DNA from 3 places in the Variovorax sp. V35 genome. Region 3 is predicted to be linked to each of the others. Evidence: predicted binding sites of a transcription regulator. Region 3 holds the regulator's gene; each other region holds the start of a gene.
What was found. Region 3 encodes sigma-54, which starts transcription at its own class of promoters, with help from an activator protein. Its sites were predicted from a motif close to TGGCANGNAANCTGCTTT; they were not measured.
Positions count from the first base shown of each region.

Region 1: ACAM42_RS13200 (DUF2126 domain-containing protein) is a predicted target of sigma-54. The motif match lies at 2,449-2,466, and genes of this name have one in related genera.
Region 2: ACAM42_RS29655 (DUF3567 domain-containing protein) is a predicted target of sigma-54. The motif match lies at 2,549-2,566, and genes of this name have one in related genera.

Region 1 is NZ_AP028666.1:2,843,748-2,848,019, reverse strand. Features, by position in the region: gene ACAM42_RS13205 (DNA internalization-related competence protein ComEC/Rec2) at 1-2,418, opposite strand, end outside; gene ACAM42_RS13200 (DUF2126 domain-containing protein) at 2,540-4,272, shown strand, end outside.
Region 2 is NZ_AP028666.1:6,438,951-6,443,222, forward strand. Features, by position in the region: gene ACAM42_RS29645 (fumarylacetoacetate hydrolase family protein) at 114-1,208, opposite strand; gene ACAM42_RS29650 (DUF3108 domain-containing protein) at 1,327-2,499, shown strand; gene ACAM42_RS29655 (DUF3567 domain-containing protein) at 2,609-2,890, shown strand; gene ACAM42_RS29660 (AbrB family transcriptional regulator) at 2,960-4,015, opposite strand; gene ACAM42_RS29665 (ChaN family lipoprotein) at 4,080-4,272, shown strand, end outside.
Region 3 is NZ_AP028666.1:585,767-590,038, reverse strand. Features, by position in the region: gene ACAM42_RS02715 (LysE family translocator) at 1-83, shown strand, start outside; gene ACAM42_RS02710 (phospholipase D family protein) at 88-1,704, opposite strand; gene rpoN (RNA polymerase factor sigma-54) at 1,715-3,304, opposite strand; gene lptB (LPS export ABC transporter ATP-binding protein) at 3,322-4,116, opposite strand; gene lptA (lipopolysaccharide transport periplasmic protein LptA) at 4,113-4,272, opposite strand, start outside.

The DNA of each region.
Region 1 (4,272 bases), 2.3 Mb from region 3:
CTTCACCTCGGCCGGCGCCGGGCTCGCCCAGTGGGCGGCGCCGCAGCGGGGACTGTCGATCACCCGCACGCCGCGTTCGACATAGCGCGCCACCACCTCGGGCGCGGGGTGGCCGAAGCGGCTGCGGTAGCCGGCCTGCACGAGCGCAATGCGCGGGCGCACGGCATCCAGAAAAAGCTCGCTCGACGAAGTCTTGCTGCCGTGGTGCGGCACCAGCAGCACGTCGGCCGCAAGCCCGGGCGAGCGCGACACCAGCGCGGCCTCCTGCAGCCGTTCGATATCGCCCGCCAATAGAACCGTGGCACGGCCGTTGCCGATGCGCAGCACGCACGACACGGCATTGGGCCGCGTGAAGCCGAGGTAGTCGCTGTCATAGGGAAACAGCACCTCGAAGTCGACGCCGTCCCAGGTCCAGCGCTGCCCGGCCTCGCAGCGGCGCGCGGGGCGCAGCGCCTGCAGCGGATGCCCGGCCTCGATGGAACTCAGCAGCGCCGCCTGCGGCTGCATGGCGAGCACGGCGGGGGCGCCGCCGGTGTGGTCGATATCGCGGTGGCTCAGCAGGAGCATGTCAAGCCGTTCGCCCCGCGCGCGCAGCAGGGGCACGAGCACGCGGTGGCCCGCGTCGCTGTCGAGCCCGTAGCGCGGGCCGGCGTCGTACAGCAGGCTGTGCGTGGCGGTGCGCACGAGCACCGCGTTGCCCTGCCCAATGTCGGCGGCGAGCAGGTCGAACTCACCCACGGCGGGCCGCGTCGGCTGCCACAGCAGCACCGGCAACAGCAGCGGCAGGCCGAGCGCGCGCATCGACCACGGCAGGCGCATCGCCAGCAGCACGCCACCCATCACGCCGCCTGCGGCCAGCCATGGCGGCGGCGCGGCCATCGACAGCGTGGCGAACGGCAGGCCAGCGAGCGCCTGCAGCAACAGCGCGAACAGCTTCACCGCCCCAGCGGCCACGTCCCACAGCGGCGGCACCGCCACGCCGAGCATCGCCAGCGGCGTGATCACCAGCGTCACCCACGGGATCGCGAGCGCGTTGGCCACCAGCCCGACCGCCGACACCTGCTGGAACAGCAGCAGGCTCAGCGGCGCGAGCGCCAGCGTGATGGTCCATTGCTCGCGAAAGAAGCGGCCCAGGCGCGTGAGCGCGCCCACCCGCCCCTCGCCCGGCACAGCCGTGGCGGAGGCGAACAGCACCGCCACCGCCACGAAGCTGAGCCAGAAGCCGGCCTGCAGCAGCGCCCACGGATCGGCGGCCACCACGACCGCCGCCGTCAGCAGCCAGACGTGCGGCCACGGCCAGCGCCGGCCGGTCAGGCGCAGCAGCGCCACGGCCGCAAGCATCCAGACCGTGCGCTGCGAGGGCACACCCCAGCCGCTGAAGAGCGCGTAGAGCGCGGCCAGCCCCACGCCGCCCGCGAGTGCGGCCTGTTGTGCGGGCAGCCGCAGCATGAGCCGGCTGCTGCGCCGCCAGAGCGCGCCGACCACATGCGCCGCGAACCACGCGAACAGGGTGATGTGCAGGCCCGAGATCGACATCAGGTGCGCGACGCCGGTGGCGCGAAACACGTCCCAGTCGGCGCGGTCGATGGCGCCCTGGTCGCCGGTGACCAGCGCGGCGATCACGCCGGCCTGGCGCCGGTCGTCCACGCGGGCGAAGACCGCATCGCGCACGGCCTCGCGCGCCCGCTCGATCGGGTGCCGCCACGTCGTACCCAGCAGGCGCGGCGCGGGGTCGCGCGCCCCGGCCCGCACATGGCCTTGGGCATGCACGCCCTGCTCCCACGCCCACAGCTCGCTGTCGAAGCCATGCGGATTGAGGTTGCCGTGCGGCGCGCGCAGGCGCACGGTCAGTTGCCAGCGCTGGCCGGCGTGCACCTCGCCCACGGTGCGCGCGACGGATGCGCGACGTTCGGCGGGCTGCTCCCACATCCCGCTGTACTCGCCGTACCAGGCGAGCGCGATGCGCGGCGGCACCGTCGGCGGCGCCTCATCGGAGGCATCGGCCCACTGCGCCGTCTCCACATCGAAACGGAAGCGCGTTCCGATCTCGCCGGGCTGCGGCATCTGCGAGACCACGCCTGTGAGCCGCAGGTCGCGCCCTTCCAGTTGCGGCTCCAGCGCCCCGTTTGCATAGGCCGTCGCGCGCCATCCGGCGAGCCCCGCGCCGGCCATCGCACCGCAGGCCAGCGACAGCATCAGCACGAACAGCCGAGGCCCACGCCACCGCCACAACAGCCATCCACCGCCGAGCCCCGCCAGCAGCAACGCGACGTAGACACCCGCCGCCCACAACAGCGGCTGACGCAGTTGCACCGCCGCGCCGAGCAGCGTACCGCCCAGCGCAACGAAGGCCCCCGACCCACCCGCGACAGCCTCGGACGCACGCCGCGACTGCCCTCCCCACACCCCGGAATCCATGATGCAAACCCTCCCCCAACCCACGCTCGATGGCGCGTTAATTGCTTGGCAACTGGGCTAGTATGCGTCTCACCAGAGACATCTTTTCGATGCAACCTCGCTGCACTGCACGCCCCTACGCATGTCCATCCACGCCGCACTCCACCACGTCACCCACTACACATACGACCGCCTGGTGCAGTTGGGCCCGCAAGTCGTGCGACTGCGCCCCGCGCCCCATTGCCGCAGCAATGTGATCTCGTACTCGCTGCGGGTCGAACCGGCCGAGCACTTCGTCAACTGGATGCAGGACCCGTTCGCCAACTACCAGGCGCGGCTCGTGTTCCCCGAGAAGACGCGCGAGTTCAAGGTCACGGTCGACCTCGTGGTCGAGATGGCGGTCTACAACCCCTTCGACTTCTTCCTGGAGCCGCAGGCCGAGAACTTCCCCTTCAAGTACACGGCCTCGCAGGCCGAAGAGCTGGCGCCCTACCTCGTCACCGAGAAGCCCACGCCGCTGCTGCAGGCCTACCTCGACAGGATCGAGCGCAAGGAACAGCGCACCATCGACTTCCTGGTCGGCATCAACCAGCAGGTGCAGAAGGACGTCAGCTACCTCATCCGCATGGAGCCCGGCGTGCAGACGCCGGAAGAAACGCTGAGCAACGGCAGCGGCTCCTGCCGCGACTCGGGCTGGCTGCTGGTGCAACTGCTGCGCCACTGCGGCCTGGCCGCGCGCTTCGTGTCGGGCTATCTGATCCAGCTCACGCCCGACGTGAAGGCCCTCGACGGCCCCAGCGGCACCACGGTCGACTTCACCGACCTGCACGCCTGGTGCGAGGTGTTCCTGCCGGGCGCCGGCTGGATCGGCCTGGACGCCACCTCGGGCCTGCTCGCCGGCGAAGGCCACATCCCGCTGGCCTGCACGCCCACGCCTTCCAGCGCCGCGCCCATCGAGGGCGGCGTCGACGAGTCCGAGGTCGAGTTCAGCCACGAGATGAAGGTCACGCGCATCTACGAATCGCCGCGCGTCACCAAGCCCTACACCGAAGAACAATGGGCCGAGGTGCTCGCGCTCGGCGACGCGGTCGATGCGCGCCTCGTGGCCGGCGACGTGCGCCTGACGATGGGCGGCGAGCCCACCTACGTGGCCACCAGCGACCGCGACGCGCCCGAATGGAACACCGACGCGCTCGGCCCCACCAAGCGCGGCTACGCCACCGAGCTCGTGCACAAGCTGCGCGCCGAGTACGGCCAGGGCGGCTTCCTGCATTTCGGCCAGGGCAAGTGGTACCCGGGCGAGCAGCTGCCGCGCTGGGCGCTGTCGATCTTCTGGCGCGCCGACGGCCAGACGCTGTGGCAAGACCCCGAGCTGTTCGCCGACGAACGCTTTCCCACGCACTACACGAGCGAGGACGCGCGCCGCTTCACCACCGTGCTGGCGCACAAGCTGGGCCTCACCGAGCGCTACATCCAGCCCGGCTACGAGGACACCTATTACTACCTGTGGCGCGAACGCCGCCTGCCGGTGAACGTCGACCCCTTCGACTCCAAGCTGGACGACGAACTCGAACGCGTGCGCCTGCGCCGCGTGTTCACGCAGAAGCTCGACGCGGTGATCGGCTACATGCTGCCCATCGAACCCGGCAACGCCAACAGCGACACGCCCGCGCTCGCCGGCCCCGGCTGGAAGACCGGCCCCTGGTTCCTGCGCGACGACCGCCTGTTCCTGATCCCGGGCGATTCGCCCATGGGCTACCGCCTGCCGCTCGACTCGCAGCCGTGGGCGAGCAAGGGCGACTACCCCTACCTCATCGAGCGCGACCCGACCGCGCCGCGCGCCGCGTTGCCCAGCGCGTCCGACTACCGCGCGCG
Region 2 (4,272 bases), 1.4 Mb from region 3:
CTTGCAGTGAACGGATCGCTGCATCCTAGGCAGCGCCCGCCGCGCAGGGTTGGGCTTTGCGGAACGGGGGCTTCCGGCCAGCCGAACGGGGAGAAACCCCGACAGGGCCCGCGTCAGCCTTCGGCGGCGGGTTCCGGCGCGGTGCCGGTGTCGGTTCCGGCCTGCGGCTTGGTGAGCGACACCGGCGCCTCCACCGGCCGCCCCGCCGTCGACACGATCTCCTGGTCGATTGCGCCGAACAGCGAGCGCCCGTCCAGGCCCTTCATCTCGATGCGGATGGTGTCGCCGAACTTCATGAAGTCGGTGGCCGGCGCGCCGTCCTGGATGGTCTCGATGCAGCGCTTCTCGGCGATGCACGAGTAGCCCTTGGGCCATTCCATGCGGCCGTTCTTCTCGACGCCCTTGTTGCTCACGGTGCCGCTGCCGACGATGCTGCCGGCGCGCACGTTGCGGGTCTTGGCGATGTGGGCGATGAGCTGGCCGAAGTGGAAGGTCATCTCGGGGCCGGCGTCGCACAGGCCGACCTTGCGGCCGTTCCAGCTGCTTTGCAGCGCCAGGTGCACGCGCCCGTCCTGCCAGGCCTCGCCGAGCTCGTCGAGCGTGACGGCCACGGGACTGAAGGCGGTGGCGGGCTTGCTCTGGAAGAAGCCGAAGCCCTTGGCCAGTTCGGCCGGGATGAGGTTGCGCAGGCTCACGTCGTTGGCCAGCATCACGAGGCGGATGCCGTCCAGCGCCTGCTCGGGGGTGGACCCCATCTTCACGTCGCCGGTGACGACGGCGATCTCGGCCTCGAAGTCGATGCCCATGGCCTCGCTGGGCACGATCACGTCGTCGACCGGGCCCAGGAAGTCGTCGCTGCCGCCCTGGTACATGAGGGGGTCGGTGTAGAAGCTCTCGGGCACCTCGGCGTTGCGCGCCTGGCGCACCAGCTCGACGTGGTTCAGGTAGGCCGAGCCGTCGGCCCACTGGTAGGCGCGCGGCAGCGGCGCCATGCACTGGGCGGGGTCGAAGGGAAAGGCGTGGCGCGCGCGGCCGTGGTTGAGGGCGTCGTACAGGTCCTGCAGCTGCGGGCTCATGAAGCCCCAGTCGTCCAGCACCTGCTGCAAGCGGCTCGCGATGCCGGTGGCGTAGTGGGCGAGCGTGAGGTCGCGCGAGACGACGACCAACTGGCCGTCGCGCGAGCCGTCCTTCAGGGTGGCGAGTTTCATGGTACGGGCGTGAGCAAGAAAAAGGGCGCGGCGCCGCGCCCACTAAACTGGTTGAACGGGCGGCAGTGTACCGAGTGGACTTCGTGAACCTCGGCGCCGCAACCCACTCCACACACCCATGTCGACGCACGTCGCGCCCCCACCGCTGTCCCTGGGCCTGCCCGGGCGCCCGTCCTGGCGCGCGCTCGCGGGGCTGACGCTGGCGGTGGCGCTGGCGCACCTGCTGCTGCTCGGGCTGGCACCGATGGCCATCGGGCCGGAGCCCTCGCCGCTGGCCAGCAAGTTCATCACGCGCACGATCGTGATCGCGCCGCCCGCAGCGGAAGCCCCCGCGGCACCGGCCGCCGCGCCGGTCGCGGCCAAGCCGCCGCCTCCGGCCAAGCCCCGGCGTCCGCGCGAGGCCTCGGTGCCCCGCCCCAAGCCGGCCCCGGCCCCCGTGCCGGACGCACCGGCCCAGACGCCGCCCCCCGAAACGCCCGACCAGACCGCGCAGGCCGCTACAGATTCAGGAGCAACCGCCCCCGAAGCGCCGGCCAGCGCCCCGGCCGCCGCCACCGGCAACGCGCCCGGTGGCACGCAGGGCGGCACGACCACGGCCGGCAGCGGCGCCTCGGGCACCATCGCCGGCACCCAGGCGCTGCGGATTCCGGGCTCGGTCACGCTCGATTTCGAGGCCACGGGCCAGAAAGGCGCCTCGCCACAGCGCGGCGTGTTCGGCGAACTGGTCTGGCTGCAGGACGGTAGCCGCTACGACGGGCGGCTCACGCTCAAGGCGGTGTTCTTCACCCTGCTGAACTGGCACAGCACCGGCAAGATCGGCCCCTCCGGCCTGGAGCCCGAGCGCTATTCGGAAAGCCGCAAGGCCGAGGTCGCCTCGCATTTCGCGCGCGACCAGGGGCAGATCATCTTCAGCAACAACGCGCCGTCGGTGCCCCTGCAGCCCGGCGCGCAGGACCGCATGAGCGTCATGATGCAGCTGGGCGGCCTGCTGGCGGCCAGCCCGACGCGGTACCCGGCCGGCACCCGGATCTCGGTGCAGACGGTGGGCGTGCGCGACGGCGACGTGTGGGTCTTCGAGGTCGGCGACGAGGAGCAGCTGAGCCTGCCGGCCGGCGAATTCACCACGCGCAAGCTCACCCGCACGCCGCGCAAGGATTTCGACCGGAAACTGGAGCTCTGGCTGGCGCCGCGCTATGGCTACCTGCCCGTGCGCATCCGCCAGACCGAGGCAAACGGCGACTTTGCTGACGCCCAATTGCGCAAACCCCTACCCGAAGCGCCCGCCAATTGAGGCAAAAAGGCTCACATATCAACGGCGCGAGGACAACTGTTCTTGAAACTGGCGCGTTGATTGCTATCTAACCCCCATGAACGCCATCGACATCCTCACAGGGCCCGCCATGAACATGCTTTACGACTCCGAGTCCTTCGTCGTCGTGCACGTGCAGCCGAACGACGGCGACGAGCCCAGCACGACGCCCAACGGCCCCGTGCTGGAACGCCACGGCTTCGAGATCGTGGACAAGCGATCGGGCAAAGAGGTGTACCTCGACGGCTCCTGGGCCGAACTGTTCCAGCAGCAGATCGCCGCCTGGCAGCTCAACACGCCCACGCAGGAAGAGGTCGAGGACACGCTCGAGGGCTACGCCGAGCTGGCGCACACACCGGTGCTGGTGCACTGAGCAGCCTGCCCCGCCCGAACGAAAAAAGCGCCCCGCGGGGCGCTTTTTCTTTGGCGGTGTACTGCGCCGTCAGCGCTCGGTCCAGCGGTACATCGGCCCCACGACCAGCAGCACCGCCACCAGCCGGCACACCTGGAAGGCCGTGACCACCGGCACGCCCAGCTGCAGCACCTTGGCCGTGATCGACATCTCGGCGATGCCGCCGGGCGAGGTGCCCAGGATCATCGTGGCCGGGTGCAGCCCGGTCGCCCCGGCCAGCAGCCAGGCCGCGCCGGCGCACAGCACCAGCATGCCGACCGTGCCCAGCGCCACCGAGCCGAGCCAGCGCGGCGCCGTGTGCAAAAACTCGCGGCTGAAGCGCACGCCCAGGCTCACGGCAATCACCAGCTGCGCGGTGTTCGACAGCCAGGTCGGCACCGCCGACAGCGACTGCCCCGCAACCGTGAAGCCCATCGCCACCAGCAGCGGCCCTATGAACCAGGGGTTGGTGCGGCCCAGCGCCCGCATCACGAGCCCGCCCACGCCGGTGGCCAGCGCCAGCAAGGCCAGCCCGGCCGGGTTCACCTCGCGCACGCCGGGCGGGTTGATTTCCAGGCCGTGCAGCCCGCTCCACTGCATCGCGAACGGGATCGTCACCGTCACCACCATCAGCCGCAGGCTGTGTGCGGCGGCCACCAGGTCGGTGCGCGCGCCGGCCGATTCGGCCAGCAGCGTCATCTCCGAAGCGCCGCCGATGGCGCCTGCGAAGTAAGTCGTGGCTCTCATGGATTTCGCCGGCACATGCGGCATGCGCGCCGCATGCACGCGGTGCAGCCAGCGGCCGAAACCCCAACCCAGCAGCAGCGCCCAGCCGATGGCCAGCAGGATCGCCCACCACACGCCGGCCACCAGCGTCACCACCTGCGGCGTGAAATACAGGCCCAGCGCGGTGCCGATGACCCACTGCCCCAGGTTGCGCAGCGGCGTGTGGCTCGCGGTCAGCTGGCCCGCGATCGAGGCCAGCGACACCGCGAACAGCGGGCCGATCATCCAGGGCAGCGGGGTGTGCAGCGCGACACAGGCGAGTGCGGCGGCCAGCGCCAGCAGCAGCGTGGCCAGCACGCGAAGGGGAAAACGAAAGGACACGGGCAGAGAAAGCAGCGGAAAAGGACGACAGCCCGGTGCGGGGCGCCGGGCATAGTATGGCGGGATGCCTCCTCGTCCTTCCCGTGCTTCCCGGTTCCTCGCGCCCCTGGTCGCCGCCGCCCTGCTCGCCGGCTGCGCCGCGCTGTCCGCCGAGGCGCCGGTCGCGCGCCGCGTGGCGGCTCTGCTGCCGGCCGATGCCCTGCTGCTCGGCGAGCAGCACGACGCCCCCGAACACCACGCGCTCGAGCGAGAGACCG
Region 3 (4,272 bases):
AGACCTGGATCGACCGCGCGGCCGGTGGCGTGATGGGCCTGCTGGGCCTGCGGCTGGTGTGGTCGGCGGTGCGCGGCACCTGAGCCGCTACAACAGGCTCTCGGGCGTGAGCGGCGACAGCAGCTCGAGCATGGTGCGGTCCCAGAAGCCCGAGTCGGGCTCTTCGTGCAGCACGGTGGTCTTGCCGCCTTCCTCGCTGACCCATTCGATGCGCCGCGAGCCGACTGCGCCCGCATTACCGCCTTCGGCAAAGCGCAGCCGGTAGGCGCCCTGCTGCTTGAGCACGTCGAGCAGCTTCAGTGTCTGCTGCGCCATCTCGGGGCTGCGGATGAACAGGCCGATCTCGGTGTTGTGGATCTCGGAGCGCGGGTCGAAATTCATCGAGCCGACGAACAGGATGCGCTGGTCGATCACCGCCGACTTGGCGTGCAGCCGCCCCACCGACGTGCCGAACAAACCCAGCCGCACGCTGCGCCGCGTGCGCGCGGAACTCAGCTCGTGCAGCTCGGCGCCCAACGCGAGCATGTCGGCGCGGTAGCGGCGGTAGGCGGTGTGCACCAGCGGTTCGTCGGTGGCGGCGAGCGAGTTGGTGACCACGCTGATCTTCACGTTGCGCCCGCGGATCTCGCGCATCACCTCCAGCCCCGACGCGCCCGGGATCAGGTAGGGCGAGACCAGCGTCACCTCGCTGCGCGCGCGGCGCATCTGCTCGACCACGTTGTAGCGCACGCTGTCCACGTCGAGCAGCGGCACGCCGCCGTACGACGCGGTCTTGCCGATCACGCGGTCGGGCGAATCGGCATAAGCCTCGGCGGTGGTCCAGATCAGGCCCAGCTTGCCGGCGTCGAGGTCGTCGGCCACCGGGCTGTAGCCGAGCAGGTCGTTGGGCGCAGGCCTGGGCGGCGGCGGCGTGGTGTCGGGGCCGGTGGCGGCGTCGAAGCGGCGCTGCAGCTCTTCGCGCGGCAGGTCGGTGTGCACGACCGCGCCGATCGGGCGCACGTGCGGGCTGTTCCAGTACTGGTCGAACAGCACGCCCAGGCGCGGGATCAGCGCACCCGTCACGAAGGTGTCGAGGTCGATGAAGTTCGGGCCGGTGGTGCGGCGGAAGTACTGGTTGCCGATGTTGCGCCCGCCCGCCACCGCCATCGCGCCATCGGCGATGAAGAGCTTGTTGTGCATGCGGCGGTTGACGCGGCTGAAGTCGAACAGCGACGCGGTGAAGCGCTTGAGCAGGCTGCCGCGCCCCGCCGGGAACGGGTTGAACAGGCGCAGCTCGACGTTCGGCGTGGCGGCCAGGCCGAGCAGCAGCTCGTCTTCGCCGGACGTGTACAGGTCGTCCATCAACAGGCGCACGCGCACGCCGCGCTGGGCCGCATCGCGCAGAGTGCGCAGCAGGTAGCGGCCGGTCTCGTCGTTCTCGATCTGGTAGTACTGCACGTCGAGCGTGCGCTGCGCGCGGCGCGCCAGCTGCAGCCGCGTGTCGAAGGCGAAGTCGCCGCCAGGCATCAGGCGAAAGCCGCTGAGGTCGGGGTCGGGCTGCGAGGCCAGCGCGATCTTGCCGAGCGCGGTGTCGGCCGAGACGGCGATGGCCTTGGTGGGCGGGCGCGGTGCCTCGTCGGGCAGCGTGGCGCAGCCGGCGAACAGCAGCGCCGCAGCCACAACAAGAACCCAATGCCCCCAGCGCGACAGCAGGCGACGGGTCATCGTGGGCTTTCTACAGAGCCTTGCGCAGGTTGGCCGGTGCGATGCGCAGCGCTTCGCGGTACTTGGCGACGGTGCGGCGCGCGCACTCGATGCCCTGCTCTTTCAGCATCTCGGAGATCTGGCTGTCGGACAGCGGCTTCTTGATGCTCTCGGAACTCACGAACTGCTTGATCAGCGCGCGCACCGCGGTGCTCGACGCATTGCCACCGGTCTCGGTGCCCAGCGCCGAACCGAAGAAGTACTTCAGCTCGACCGTGCCGAAGGGCGTGGCCATGTACTTGGCGGTGGTCACGCGCGAGATGGTCGACTCGTGCAGGCCCAGCTCGTCGGCGATCTCGCGCAGCACCAGCGGGCGCATGGCCAGCTCGCCGTGCACGAAGTAGCTCTTCTGGCGCTCGACGATGGCGTTGCTCACGCGCAGGATGGTGTCGAAGCGCTGCTGGATGTTCTTGATGAACCAGCGCGCCTCCTGCAGCCGCTGCGACAGCGCCTGGCTGCCCTCGCCCTTGTGCGACTTGAGCGCACCGGCGTAAATGTCGTGCACGCGCAGGCGCGGCATGACCTCGGGGTTGAGCATGACGCGGAACTTCACGTTGGTGCCGCGCCCGGTCTTGGTGACGATCACGTCGGGAATGACGATGTTGCGTTCGACGTCGACAAAGCGGCGCCCCGGCTTGGGCTCGAGCCGCGCAATGACCTGCAGCGCCGAGCGCACCAGGTCTTCGTTGGTGCGCGTGAGCGTGGCCAGGCGCTTGAAGTCGCGCCGCGCGAGCAGCTCCATGGGCTGCTTGCAGATCGCGATGGCGGTCTTGCGGATGAGCGCTTCGGCCTCGGTCTCGTCTTCGCTGGCAAGCGCCTTCAGCTGGATGCTCAGGCATTCGCCGAGGTCGCGCGCGCCGACGCCCACCGGCTCCAGGCTCTGCAGCAGGCCCAGCGCCACCTGGAAGTGGTGCACGAGGTCGTCGAACTGGTCGTTGTCGTCGCCCGCCAGGCCCGAGGCCAATGCGGGCAGCGAGTCTTCGAGGTAGCCGTCGTCGTTGAGCGACTCGATCAGGAAGCGCAGCGCGGCGCAGTCGTTTTCATTGAGCCGCAGGCTCAGCGCCTGGCGGTGCAGGAACGACTGCAGCGACTCCTGGCTGCGCGCGAGTTCGGTGGCGTCGGCACGCTCGTCGTCGCCCAGGTTGTTCTGGCGCGCGGGCGCGTCGCTGCCCCACTCGCTGTCGTCGGGCGCCATGTCGACGGTGCCGTCGCCTTCCCAGTCGGGCTCGCGCTCGGCGATCTCGGCGGCGGGGCCGTCGGTGTCGGGGGTCGAGGTGGTGGTGTCGCTGGAGGTGGAGGACGTGCTGGCGGCGGACGGCGTGAACTCGGCCTCGCCCTCGCCCGCGTCGTCGCGCGGCACCGGCGCGTCGGCCGTGTCCAGCCCGAATTCCTCGCGCGCCGCTTCTTCCGCGGTGCGCTCGAGGAACGGGTTCTCGTCCAGCATCTGCTCCACCTCCTGGCTCAGTTCGAGCGTGGAGAGCTGCAGAAGCCGGATCGACTGCTGCAGCTGAGGCGTCAAGGCCAGATGCTGCGAAACGCGAAGGGACAGCCCTTGCTTCATAGGAACCGCCCCCGCCCTTACATGCGGAAGTGCTCGCCCAGGTACACCCTGCGTACCTCGGCGTTGTCGACGATCTCCGAGGGTGTGCCTTGTGCCAGCACGTGCCCGTCGCTGATGATGAACGCGTGATCGCAGATGCCCAGCGTCTCACGCACGTTGTGGTCGGTGATGAGCACGCCGATGCCGCGCTCTTTCAGGAAACTGATGATCCGCTGGATCTCGATCACGGCGATCGGGTCGATGCCGGCGAAGGGCTCGTCCAGCAGGATGAAGCGCGGCTGTGTGGCCAACGCACGCGCGATTTCGACGCGGCGGCGCTCGCCGCCCGACAGCGCGAGCGCGGGCGAATCGCGCAGGTGGTCCACGCGCAGGTCGGACAGCAGGTCGGCCAGTCGCTCTTCGGTGGCCTGCTTCGACAACGGCACCATGCGGCCGTTGGCGTCGGGCTCGCGCTGCAGCTCGAGCACGGCGCGCACGTTTTCCTCGACCGTGAGCTTGCGGAAGATCGAGGCTTCCTGCGGCAGGTAGCTCAGGCCCATGCGCGCGCGGCGGTGAATGGGCATGTGGGCGATGGGCTCGCCGTCGATGGTGATCTCGCCGGCGTCGGCGCGCACCAGCCCGACGATCATGTAGAACGAGGTGGTCTTGCCCGCGCCGTTGGGGCCGAGCAGTCCGACGACCTCGCCCTTTTGCACGTCGAGCGAGACGTCTTTCACGACCGTGCGGCTGCCGTAGCTCTTCTTGAGGCCGCGCGCCACGAGGCGGCTGCCCGGAATGCCGTCGGCGGTCTGGGTTCCTGCGGTTTCGATCACTTGCGCCCTTCCCCTTCGGGGCCGCCCAGCGTGGTGCTCGGACGCAGCCCGGCGCCGGGCGCGGGAGTGGGTGCCGGGGCCGCGGGCTTCTTGCCACCGGCCGCGGGTGCGGAGCCGGGCGCCGCCGGGGCCGGCGTGGCCTTCGGCGTGAGGATG